Tautonia rosea: one gene and its partner. Each later gene encodes a partner of the first gene's protein in a complex. Links are inferred from orthologs where the notes say so. Each region holds a gene or a part of one and is shown on either strand. Other genes may lie near its edges.

Region 1 (7,393 bases):
ATCGGCCGTTGAGGAAGCGGCCGATGACGCCCGGCCGGACGATCAGGTCGTAGCTGGCGTACAGGACGACGATGGAGACGCTCAGGATGATGCCGATCTTGACCAGGGCGGGGACCGGCAGGTCGAACAGCAACCCTTGCATCCAGTAGATCAAGGGGAGGTGGGCCAGGTAGACCCAGTAGGCCGAGTCGGACACGTAGCGCATGGCGGGACTCGGGCGGTTGAAGTAGCGGAGGAACAGGCCGATGAACCCGAAGACCGCCAGCCAGGCGATCGCCGAGGAGACCGCCGCTGTCTCCAGCCGCATCGAATTCCGGCCGTCGGGACCGATCGCCGAGGCCGTTACCCCGAAATAGACGACCAGCATGAGCGCCGCGGCCACCAAGGTCGGCACCGGCCAGCGGGCCATCGACGGGAGCAGGTCGACGTTGCGATAGAGCAGCCAGCCGAAGGCGAAGAACGGCCCGAACTGGATCAGGGGCAAGGGGTTCGGCAGGAAGACCGGGAAGCTCTGGTCGAACAGGGCCAAGGGGCTGATCAAGAGGGTCAGGGTCGTGAAGCCGATCCCGGCCGGAAGGAGCAGGTGCCAGGCCGTCAGGCGTCGGAAGAGGCCGTTGACGCCTCGGCCGATGGCACCTTTCCCGATCTTGCCGATCTGCCGGAAGACGATCGCACCCATGTAGAACCAGAGCAGGGCATAGAGGAACCAGAGGTGCAGCGGTGAGATCAGGAACAGGCTGTAGAGCGGTTGCCAGTCCTCGACCCAGGGGATCTGCCCCGTCGTCCACCAGTTGAGGGTCGTCTCCCAGGCGGGCAGACCCTCGCGCTTGGCGATGCCGAAGAGGAAGGCGGAGATCGTAATCGGGAAGAGGATCAGCCAGCCGACGAGCAGGGGCAAGCCGACCCGCTTCATCCGGTTCGACCACATGCCCCGGACCCCTCGGCGGTCGCAGAGCAGGGCGGCGAAGAACCCGGCCATCGCAAAGAAGGTTTGCATGCGAAAGGTGTGGATGCCAAAGAAGGTCAATCCGGCCAGCCCCGAGGTGCGGACATCGCGGAAATCGAACCCGGGAAACAAGGGGATCGTCACGTAATACTGGCAGGCGTGCAGGACCAGGCCCAGCAGCATCATGACGGCCCGCAAGGAGTCGAAAGCGTGGTATCGGGTGTGGGGGGCGGGGGCGTCGTTCATGTCGGGTTCCTTGGGCCAATGGATCTTGAGGGCCTGGCCGAGCCAATACCCGCGACGTGACCGCTCGGATTCGATGCGGCGCGGCGGGGGGCAGATCGGGGCGTTCCTCGACGGAATTCGGGGACCTCGATGGCAAGGGGTTCGCCGACCACCGGTCGAGATTGACCGAGAAGGTTCGGAAGATGGGGCGCGCGTCCCGGAGATGGTTCCGTCAATCAAGGGAGGCCGGGAGGCACGCAGGGACGGGGCGGACTCATTAAATCATTATATGTGATTGTTCATGGATCAAAGGTCGTTCGGCGCGCACGAGGGGCGTCGATGGGGTTCGAGGGGTGCAGGGGTGGGGAGCGTCGGAGGTCAGGAGCGTCGGGCGGCGGCGGCTCGGGCACGTCGGGCGCGGCGGTTCAGGGGGGCGGAGGCGCCGGGGAGGGCCTGGAGGAGCGTCGAACGGCCGGGCGAAGGACGGCAGGCGGACCGGGGGATGGGTTCGTTTCGCGCCGGTGAGGGTGGGGCGCCGGGAGCCGTGGCCGGGGGTGTGGGGTCCGGGGCCGACGTTGCGGGAGAGCGGTCTGGCGAGGCGAGGGGGTCGGCAGGAGGAGCCTGGGAACGGGATCGCGGGGGTCGGGGGCCGGGAGGGAGGGACGGGGAGACGGTGTCGGCGGGGCGGGAGGCGAGGGACTGGAGGCGGCGCAACTCGTTGAGGCAGCGGGAGAACTGGCGACGCGCGTCGGACGCATAGCGTTCCAGGAGGCGGATCGCGGGGGGCTCGTCGGCGTCGAGGCCGAGGGCGGCGTCGGTCTGGGCGCGGTCGTCTCGGGCGTTGAGGAAGGCGTCGAGGCGCTGGCGGAGGGACGCGACGGCCTGAGCCACGAGGGCGAGGCCGGGGGCCTCGGAGTTGTCGTCGGGGTCGAGATCCCAGGGGCCGGTGCCGTCTCGGGCGAAGGGGGAGACGCCGAGGAGGTCGAGGGCGAGGTCCCAGGTGTCTCGGGTCCAGCCTTCGTGGCGGGCGAGGGAGTCGGAGACCTCGGCCCAGCGATCGAGGAGCCAGAGGACGCCGTGCTTGCTCTGGAGGAACTGGGGCTGGATGCGCTCGGGTTGCTGGGAGAGACGGGAGGCGAGGGCGGCGATGGAGGCGGCGCGGTCGTCGTCCCAGGATTCGGAGGCCTGGTTGGCGCGTTCGGCGCGAGCGGCACAGATGCGGGCCTCGCAGACATCGAGGCGGACGGATTCGGCCACGAGGCGGTCGAAGTGCCAGATCTGGGCGGGGCCTTCGGGGCGGTAGTGGGGGAGCCACTGGGATTTACGGGCTTCGATCGCCTCGGCCATGTCGGCGGGCAGGTGGGTGCCGAGCTTCGAGAGGCCGTGGGTGCGGGCGTTGCGGCTCGATCGGGCCTTGCCCTCGGTCGATTTCGGGCCGGTGGAGAGGAGGGCGTTCAGACGGTTGGCGAGGGTTTGCTTCAAGGTGGTGGCGGCCATGAGGGTGCGCGTCCTTTTGATTTCCAGGAGAGGAGCAACAGTGCAAGCTTCAGCGCGGACAGGGAACGGGGAGGCGTGGAACGGCCCCTGTCTGAAACAATCAGGAAACGAGGGAGGCTTTATTGCGTTTTTTTTGGAAAGGAGGCAGGAAAGGGAGGTTTTAAACCACGGATGAAACACGGATGGGGAAGGGGGAAGGATGAGAGGTGAGCAAGAATCGGGTTGCGATCCGGGGCGGCGGGTGGCCTCGGTGGTTCGTCAACCGGGGTCGCGAAGCAACGAGAGGATCACGCGGGTGGCCAATGCCGCCTCTAGCGGCTGCGCCGCCCCGGTTGGCGAGCAACCGGGGCCACCCAGGCCGCTCACATCCATCTATTTTCATCCGTGGCTCGACGAGTCTCCCGAGTAAGGCCGCATCCGTAACCGTTTCTCGATGACACCGCCCGAGTAGCCGGCGATGGCCCCGAAGGTGATGGCAAGGCCCCGGGGTTCGTGCCAGGAGGAGAGCAGGAATCCCACGAAGATGGCGACGTAGGCAAGGCAGCCGTTGGCCAGGTTCAGGTTCGGGGCCGCGCAGCGGGCTCCCAGCCAGACGAAGGGCAGGGCGACCAGCGACCAGATCGAGACGACGAAGGTTGCGACGATCGCGACGCCGGAAAGCACGACCGGGGCGACCACCGCCGGAGGGATGAGATACCAGCAGCCGGGCTCGGGCTTCGCCATCGAGGTTGCTCCGTCGGCTCAGTCCTTGTTGGATTGAAGCGTGCCGATGAAGGCGTTGACGTCGGAGAGGCCGAGTTCGGAGAGTTTGGCGGGGAGGTCGTCGAGGAGGCGGTCGGAGAGGGAGGGGTCGGCGAAGGTGGCGGTGCCGACCTGGACGGCGGAGGCGCCGGCGACGAGGAAGTCGAGGGCGTCGTCGGCGGAGCAGATGCCGCCGATGCCGATGATGGGCAGGTCGGGCAGGGCGCGGTGGACCTGCCAGACCATGCGAAGGGCGACGGGCTTGATGGCGGGGCCGCTGAGGCCGCCGATGTCGTTGGCGAGGATGGGGCGGCGGGTCCGCCAGTTGACGACGAGGCCGACGAGCGTGTTGATGAGGCTGACGGCGTCGGCCCCGTTTTCGAAGGCGGCGCGGGCGACGGGGACGATGTTGGTGACGTTCGGGGTGAGCTTGGCGATGATCGGGTAGGGGCAGGCGTCGCGGCATCGGGCGACGACGCGACCGACGGCGGCGGGATCGACACCGAGGTCGAGGCCGTGGCTGACGTTGGGGCAGGAGAGGTTCAGCTCGATGGCGGCGAGGCCGGGTTCCTCGCCGAGGTCGGCGGTCATCTGGACGAACTGGTCTTCGTCCTCGCCGGCAATGTTGGCGATAACGGCGGTGCCGACGGTGCGAAGGTAGGGGAGGTGGTGGGTCCGGAAGTGGTCGATGCCGTCGTTGTCGAGGCCGATGGCATTGAGCAGGCCGGAGGCTGTCTCGACGGTGCGGGGGGTCGGGTTGCCGGCTCGGGATTTGGCGGTGACGGTCTTGGGGATGACCCCGCCGAGGCGATCGATGCGGACAAACGAGGCCATCTCGCGGACGTAGCCGAAGGTTCCCGACGCCACGAGGACCGGGTTGGACAGTTGGAGGCGTCCCAAACGAACTCCCATCGAGACCACGGCACGTTCCTTCTTGTTCTGTGATTCCAAAAGGGGTCGGCCCCCGTTGTGCGTGATTGCCGGGAGGCTCGTCTGAGACTAGGGTAACATTGAGTCCCGCTCGCCGGAGCGCCGGAACAGAGACGAAGCACGACCTGGCTTTCCCCGACAGGACCCAGCCACCATGCCCTTGCCGCTTGAAGATTATGCCCTGATCGGTGATTGTCAGACGGCTGCGCTGGTCGGCCGGGACGGGTCGATCGACTGGTTGTGTTTCCCTCGGTTCGACTCGGGGGCGGTGTTTGCGGCGTTGCTCGGCAATGAGGAGCACGGGCACTGGACGATTGCGCCGGAAGGGCCGATTCGGGCAGTGCGTCGGCAGTATCGGCCGGGAACGCTGGTGCTGGAAACGGAGTTCGACACCGACACGGGGACGGTTCGGATTACCGACTGCATGCCGCCGCGCGACCAGTTGCCCGACGTGCTTCGGCTGGTCGAGTGTCGCCGGGGGACGGTCCGGATGATGATGGACCTGGTGATCCGGTTCGACTACGGGTCGATCGTTCCGTGGGTGCAGCACACGCCGCAAGGGATCTCGGCCGTGGCCGGGCCGGACATGGTCCGGTTACGGACCGACGTGCCGGTGCATGGGGAGGATTTTCATACGGTCGCGTCGTTTGAGCTCTCGGCCGGGCAAACGGCCAGCTTCGACCTGACGTGGTATCCGTCGCACGAGAAGGAACCGATCGAAGTCGATCATACCAACGCGATCCACGACACTGAGCGCTGGTGGCGCGAATGGATTGATCGGTCGTCGTACGGCGAGGGCTCGATCGACGAGACGATCGACCAGCCTCACTGGGCGGAGGCGGTGAAGCGGTCGTTGATTACGCTGAAGGCCTTGACCTACGCGCCGACCGGGGGGATTGTGGCCGCGCCGACGACGAGCCTGCCGGAGCTGATCGGCGGGGTTCGGAACTGGGACTATCGGTATTGCTGGCTGCGCGACGCGACGTTCACGCTGTATGCGTTGATGAACGCCGGGTATCACGACGAGGCGAGGGCCTGGCGCGAGTGGCTCTTGCGGGCCGTGGCGGGGAAGCCGTCGCAGATGCAGATCATGTACGGCCTGGCCGGCGAGCACCGGCTGACCGAGCTGCAACTGCCGTGGTTGCCGGGGTATGAGAATTCGAGCCCAGTGCGGATCGGCAACGCGGCGTTCGACCAGTTTCAGCTCGACGTGCCGGGAGAGGTGATGGACGCCTTGCACCAGTGCCGCAAGGTGGGGCTGGAGCCGATCGCCGCTTCGTGGAACTTTCAAAAGGAACTGATGAATTACCTCGAAACGGCCTGGGATCAGCCGGACGAGGGAATCTGGGAAGTGCGGGGGCCTCGGCGTCACTTCACGCATTCGAAGATGATGGCCTGGGTTGCGGCCGATCGCGCGGTCAAGGGGGTCGAGCAGTTCGGCCGCGACGGGGCCGTTGATCGCTGGCGACGCCTCCGCGACCGGATTCGGCAAGAGATTTTCGATCGGGCCTACAATCCCGAGGTGGGGGCGTTCATGCAGTCGTACGGATCGAAGTTCATCGACGCAAGCGTCTTGATGATGCCGTTGGTGGGTTTCCTGGAGGCCGACGATCCGCGGATGGTCAGCACGGTTCGCGCGATCGAGGAGCGATTGATGCACGACGGCTTCGTCGATCGGTACGAGACGGACCCGTCGGTTGATGGCTTGCCGCCGGGCGAGGGGTCGTTTTTGCTCTGCTCGTTCTGGATGGTGGACAATTACACGTTGATGGGCCGCCGAGCCGACGCGAAGCGGATGTTCGAGCACTTGCTGTCGATCCGCAGCGACCTGGGGCTACTGTCTGAGGCGTATGACATTGAAAATCGCCGACTTGTGGGGAACTTCCCGCAAGCGTTCAGCCACATTGGTCTGATCAACACGGCATACAACCTGAGTACCGCCGCCGCCCACCCGGCCGAGCAGCGGCAGCACAGCTAAGCGCGGAGAGGCCTGAGGCCAGGATGGAAAGCCCCAGGCACTCCGGCGAGATCGCAAGCCGATCAGTTTGCGTCGGGATCGGTCGCGGCGGGCTGTTCTTCGAGGAGGGCCTTGACGACGTCCTCGATGCGGCTGGGCATCAGACCGATGGCGCGGACGATCCCCTTGCGGTCGACGACGGCATAAGTGGGGTAGAAGGCGACGTTCCAGGCCTCGGCGGTTTGCTGGTCGGGGTCGCGGGCGACGGGGTACTGGATGTCGCGCTGCTCGACGACCTGTTCCAGCTTCTCCTGGCCGCGGGAGGTGCAGATGCCGAGCACGAGGACGCCTTGATCGGCGTAGCGATCGGCCAGGTCGTTGTTCTTGGGGATGGCGGCGAGGCAGGGGCCGCACCAGGTGGCCCAAAGGTCGACGATGAGGATCTTGCCTTCGAGGTCGCCGGCGGAGAGGTCGGCGTTGATCCAGTCGCCGATGGCGAACTCGGGCCGGGGCTGGCCGGTCATCTCGTCGTGGGCGGCCTTGAGTTCGGGCTTGTTGACATTGAAGAAGTAATCATCCGGGAATTCACGCTGCGCGGATGCCGACGAGGCCATTGCCAGGGCCAGGCAGGCAGCCAGGGCCGTTGCCGTTGCGAAACTCCGGGAGCGATCGAGTTGTATCGTCATGTTCGTGTGCTCCATCAACGGGCCATGCGTGGCCCGGTGCCCGAGGGACGATCCGAGGGGCGTCCGGGTCCGCATCTGATCATACCTTTGGTCTTCCACCTTTTCCAATGCGTTCGCATTGGAGGGGGCGTTTGGAACACGGGTCCGGCCCGGAGGGACTCGACGGCCGTTTCGGAGCAGGGAAACCGTTGATGTCACGGTCACAAGACCATTGATTCGAGGTGCTTTTCAATTCTTTTGATTTTTTTGGAAGAATTTCTTGACGAGCTTGATCATGACCATTACTGATACAAGCTCCCAAATTTGGGTTCTTTTCGAACATGTTTGGGATTCTCCTCTCCCACCACTCCAACAGGAGGAGGGTTTGCGATGCGTGCTCGTCGCGGTTTCACCCTAATTGAATTGCTGGTG
Region 2 (5,016 bases), on another replicon or contig:
AGCCATGACCCCAACATGACCGGCTCATGCCTGATGCAGCGCAGATGATGAACTCGACCCCGACATCACCCGAATCGTGTCGAGCGACGACAGCAAGAGTCCACTATCTTAACAGGACCAACGATCCCGTGGGATGCCCGCTTTCGCCGTTGCGCTTCGATTGTTTCGCGGTATCATTCGATACTGGTTTGGCTTGCCCGACCGGTCAGCGAACCACAGGATAAAACCGTGCCAGCGTTCTGGTTGAGATCCCCGCCGCGGCCCCGGCCGTCAACGCCCAGTTGCGAACGCTCTGGGCGAGGATCCCTTGGTTTCGCCATCGTCTCGGAGACACCTGGATCGACCTCGGAAGCAGGGCGATCCGTCCCAGCCTCCGCAATCGGAGCATGAGGAACACGTCTTCCATCAGAGGGAGTTCCGGGAATCCGCCGACCCGATCGAACGCCCATCGAGGGACGAACATCCCCTGGTCGCCGTAGGGCACGCCCAGGACCCCCGCACGCAGGTGTGCCGCCGCGTCGATGGCGCGGAAGGCCCATTCCGAAGCATCGACCCGCATCCGGAAGCAGCCGCCTGGAACCTTCGGACACCGAGCGACAAACCGCTTCAATACGTCGATCGCTCCGGTTTCCAGGCGGCAATCGGCATGAAGAAACAGCAAGACGTCTCCCGACGCCTCCGAGGCTCCTCTGTTCTGCTGAACTCCTCGACCCCTTGGAGCGGCCACGACCCGAGCCCCAGCCCGATTCGCCAGCTCAGCCGTTCCGTCAGGGCTCCCGGCATCGGCCACGATCACCTCATCGACCGATTGGCCGGCGAGATGATCGAGGCACGATCCGATCGTCGAGGTCTCGTTAAGCGTCGGAATGACAACCGAGACACGCGGCAGCATGGCCATCAACGCTGCAGGTCGTAGAGGTCCCGGGGAGAGTCGTGCAGGATCTGCTGGAGCAATGCCGGTAGATCCTCCTCTCGGGCAAAGCCGGACTTGACCTGATGAGCCAGGGCCGAGGCAATCGCCCGTTTGATGACCTGCAACTTGCCGTACGCCCACTCAACCGAATATGAGTCGCTCAGGTAAGCGCAGAACTTGGTCATCGGCACGACCTGCGACCGCAACGCGAACTGTCGCTCGATCAAGGACGGAAAGAAGGTGTGCCACCAGTAGCCCGACGTGTACACGTTCGGAAACTGCCGGGCGAGCACGGCGATCTCCTGCGAGAGCACGTCAGACGCCATCATGATGTCGAACCGCGCGGTGCCGAAGTGGTGGAAGGTCCGGGCCATCTCGCTCGTCCAGTTCGGCTGAAACCGCGGGATACTTTTCCCGTCACAGATGAAATATTCGGCACCCACGGCAATTTGCACGGCCTTCTGGTGCTCGTGGTGCCATTCCAGAATTGCCCAGGTCACGGCATCGACCAGGGTGTCAACATCGGCTTCCGTCTGATCATTCGTCGGCTCAATGCGAGAGAGGATGGCGTCAACCGTGGCCGGATCAGGCCGCCGAAAGCGTTGCTCGATGGGAATGAATGTGTTGGTGAACCGGACCGGGCCGGTCACAGTCCGATCGAGCCAATCCTTGACCGATCGCGACAGCTCCGCCGAGGAACCTGGCTGTACACCGAGAACCTGACACAGCGCCTCGAAATAGTCGAGTTTCCGGGTTCTGCCCGTGAAGTACGGGTCGAGGTCGGTGGCCACGCCAGGACAGAACAGGTAGTGCGCATCGAGCATGAACAGCGCATCCGAAGCAATCGTACTCGACGCATTGCCTCGGTTGCCCAGGCTGGTGACAAAGGTCTGAATGTTGCAGCGTTCGCGGAGGACGTGGGCCGGCCATTCCGGGTCCTTCCCCCTGGCCTCGACCCGGTCGAGCAGGTCGCGGTAGTTCGCTTCCGTGACTTCCGGTTCGCTAAACTCGTACAGGTCCCAGAGGATCCGGTAAACGCACCACGACATCGCCGTGTTCCGCATCCGCTTCAGGTACGGAATCATCCGTCGAATGCGCTCGTCGGTCGGCAAGGCCGGGTTGAGGTCTTCCTTCGGCATCCCGACAGCGATCAACTCCGTCTGGACCCAGTGGTAGCCGAACAGGGCGGTCAAATCCGTCGCCGCGGGCCGGTCGCAATGGATGTGCGTGTGAGGGTCGATGATCGGCGTTTTGTCGATCAGGCGTTCAATGGACTGGGCTAAACCGGGAAGGCTCGTGAACATGAGGGCGTTTCCGTGGGATCGGGCCGGCTCGAATCGACATCCGTTGCGAGGGCCGCGAGCATTCTCGGACGATCCCCTTTGCCTGTCAACGAGACCCCGGCGATGCCCCGGGCGAGCCGATCCGCTATAATGCAATGGGAACGCTCCAGCGCCCGCCCACGGACCCGGACCTTTTTCTCAGTCGCCGAACCGGGAGCGATTATGCGGCGCGATATTGACGAGGCCCTTCGGGGCTGGCCCTACGATCCAGAGTTTGACGAGGTCGAAGCCCGAGAAATCCTGGCGCGTGACGGTCGAACCGTCCTCCAGATCCGGGTCGATCTCGGCGTCCTCCAGATGGAACTCGACGGCCGACCCGACGGCGCACGACCCCGCGGCTTCTTGACCTACCTCGATTACCTGCGTCATCGCTCCAAATTCCGGAGGCGACGACGATCACAGGCCGCCGCCGACCCCGGCCCGGTCGGCTGGTCGATGTCGCCCGAACATTGCGCCGAGGCGGACCGCGAACTCGTACAGTTCTATCACCGTCGGGTGGCCTTCCTGACGCTCCAGCACTACGAGCGTGCCCTCCGCGATGCGGAACACAGCCTCAACCTGATGGACTTCATCGCCGATTTCGGCCCGACGCCGGAATACGTCGAGCGTCACGAGCGCCTCCGAGCCGGAATCCTCTTCGACCGGACTCAGGCCTCTGCCGCCCTCGCCTTGGAACGGACCAGCCCCGAGGAAGCGATCGACGCCATCCGGGAAGGGGTCGACCGTCTCGAACGTCACGCCCGGACGCTGTTGGAGATGGACGATCTCGACGACTTCGAGGCGCTCGAACTGCCTCCCGGTGAACTCGAAACGCCGACCGTCGCCTACATCGAGCGCCTTCGCCGCCTGGAAACCGAAGTCCGGCACCACTTCGAGGTGCCGAAAACCCTCCGCGAACAACTCGACGAGGCGGTCGAACACGAAGACTACGAACGCGCCGCCCGGCTCCGTGACCAGATCCGCTCCCGGAGTCGGTCCTGACGCCCGATGCCCAGCAGACCAAGGGGACACGTGGATCGACTGGCGGTCCACTTCTGTCCCCTTGGCCGACGCGATCCGATCCGGTCAATGCGCGCTCCCGAGCGGCCAGGCGACGTCCGCCGCCCGCACAATCGGCCCTTCCACACAGACCCGTTTCAGGTCGACCGATCCATCGGCCTGCCGCATCGGGACAACACAACTGAAGCAGGCACCAAAACCGCACGACATCTGATTTTCGAGCGAAACATCGCACGGAATCCCTTCCCGATCGGCAATTCCCGCCAGGACGGTAAGCATCGCCGGAGGTCCGCACCCCACGAGCTTGCTCGGCCGGTCTCCCGCTTGCAATCGCTGCTCCAGGAGTGTCGTGACGAATCCGTGAAATCCGGCCGAGCCATCATCGGTGGCCAGCGACACACGGATTCCAGCCCGCTCGAAGTCCTCGACCCCGGCGGCGAGCCCCGCATTGCGGACCCCGTAAAGCAGCTCCGTCGAGGAGGCGACCGGCCCGTCCCAGGCAGTTGGCTCGGCTCCATAGGATTGCTGGCCGGTCCACCATCTGCCGAGAGCAAGAAACGGGGTCTGCCCGATCCCCCCCGCCACGAACGTCACCGGGCCACCGTCCTCGGGAGGAGGGCCGAAGCCGTTGCCAAGCGGTCCCCAGACCTCCAGGGTTTCCCCTGCCCGACGCTCGGCGAGGGCGGCCGTCCCCCGACCGATGACGAGGTAGACGATGTCGATTGCCTCATGGGTTCCCGAGGGTCCAGTCACCGTGTCATAGAGCGCAAAGGGTCGGCCGAAGAACGGGTCGGACGTCCCCGGACGCGTCGGACGAATCATCAGGAACTGTCCCGGCAGGATGCAACGCGCCATTTCCGGAGCCAGCAACCGGATGCGATACGTCCCCCGGGCGATCGAGACGTTCTCAAGGATCTCCACTGATCGATGCATCGCACAGGTCGGTACGACCGCGTCCATCTGTCGAATTCCTCCGAACCCTGGCCACCCTGGGCAGCCACCCTGAATCTCGATCCCGCTCCGGGATCCTTCGGGTTTCGTTGTGTCCGCGGCGCGGACCGGTCGATTTGGTGAGAGAATTTCTCACCGCGGAGCCTGAGGAAATCCCAACCCGCTCCTTTCCTTCGGGAGGAGCGGGTGGCCAAAGGCCAGAGGAAGGGCGATGGGCTCGACTCGATCGAAATCACCACGTCAATCGAGTCGATTCCGACCCTCCGCTCCGATCACTCGTTCTCCGAAGACTTCGAGCGTCGCGACTTTGGCAACGGCTTCGGCCGACGCTTGGCCATCTGACCAGGGGGCTTGAGCGCGGGCCGTCGTCCCCCGGAAGGACCATTGCCGCCGCCGACTTGCGGCCCTCCGGGACCTCCGGAACTCCGTCGTTTCGCGCCAGGTCCCGAGGTGCCTCGGTTTCGCGACGGTCCTCCGCTGGCAGAGGGGCGTCCGGCCGGTGGTCGCGATCGAGGCCCCGCGGGTCGAGGCGGCCGCCCGGCAGGAGGAGGCCCGCCAAGGTCGCCGCTGGAGATCGGAGGGATGAGAATCTCATCCGGTCCGTCATCGAGATGAGCGGAACGACGCCCTTTCGATCCGCTCGGGGGCGGAGCGAACGAACCAACGGCTCCTCGCCTCGGAACGCCTCCCGGTCGTCGGCTCCCCTGGTCCCGATCCCGACCGCCCTGCGGTGGAGGCCCGGTCGGGCGTTTGCCCTTCGGTCCACCACCGGCGGATCCAACCAGATGGCCCATGCCCGATCGCGGACCT

The links. The genes of interacting proteins can lie anywhere in the genome.
Region 2: the proteins of HG800_RS25115 (region 1) and HG800_RS06135 are in contact, whole or in part, in a crystal structure (PDB 5UE9), measured with the Lactococcus lactis proteins. The link is inferred for Tautonia rosea from one-to-one orthologs. Residues at the interface, in WP_025017116.1 of Lactococcus lactis: Gly25, Phe27, Phe29, Glu32, Tyr33, Lys35, Tyr36, Lys48, Phe56, Thr60, Pro61, Arg62, Val63, Ala64, Glu65, Thr66, Ala67, Ser68, Gly69, Met70, Ile74, Gln77, Pro223, Glu251, Phe274, Ala275, Pro277, Phe278; in WP_023189152.1 of Lactococcus lactis: Leu4, Gln5, Ala47, Ser48, Met49, Leu50, Leu51, Arg52, Arg53, Met95, Leu98, Arg223, Met224, Ala225, Cys226, Ile228, Gly229, Ala230, Cys231, Tyr232, Ala233, Val235, Glu236, His237, Asn243, His244, Ala245, Lys247, Glu250.

What each region holds. Positions count from the first base shown.
Region 1 is NZ_JABBYO010000022.1:54,921-62,313, forward strand. What follows is about bases 2,371-5,226. They hold HG800_RS25115 (dihydroorotate dehydrogenase), read right to left. Parts: upstream 4,331-5,226; coding sequence 3,410-4,330; downstream 2,371-3,409. Other genes in these bases: HG800_RS25105 (hypothetical protein), read right to left, coding at 2,371-2,668; HG800_RS25110 (hypothetical protein), read right to left, coding at 3,047-3,391; HG800_RS25120 (glycoside hydrolase family 15 protein), read left to right, coding at 4,494-5,226. Outside these bases: HG800_RS25100 (acyltransferase family protein), read right to left, coding at 1-1,192; more of HG800_RS25105, read right to left, coding at 1,550-2,370; more of HG800_RS25120, read left to right, coding at 5,227-6,317; HG800_RS25125 (TlpA family protein disulfide reductase), read right to left, coding at 6,380-6,982; HG800_RS25130 (DUF1559 domain-containing protein), read left to right, coding at 7,352-7,393.
Region 2 is NZ_JABBYO010000003.1:185,496-190,511, forward strand. What follows is about bases 2,269-5,016. They hold HG800_RS06135 (dihydroorotate dehydrogenase electron transfer subunit), read right to left. Parts: upstream 4,216-5,016; coding sequence 3,322-4,215; downstream 2,269-3,321. Other genes in these bases: HG800_RS06130 (UvrB/UvrC motif-containing protein), read left to right, coding at 2,320-3,237; HG800_RS26905 (pseudouridine synthase), read right to left, coding at 4,479-5,016. In the rest of the region: HG800_RS06120 (TIGR04283 family arsenosugar biosynthesis glycosyltransferase), read right to left, coding at 206-898; HG800_RS06125 (hypothetical protein), read right to left, coding at 898-2,217.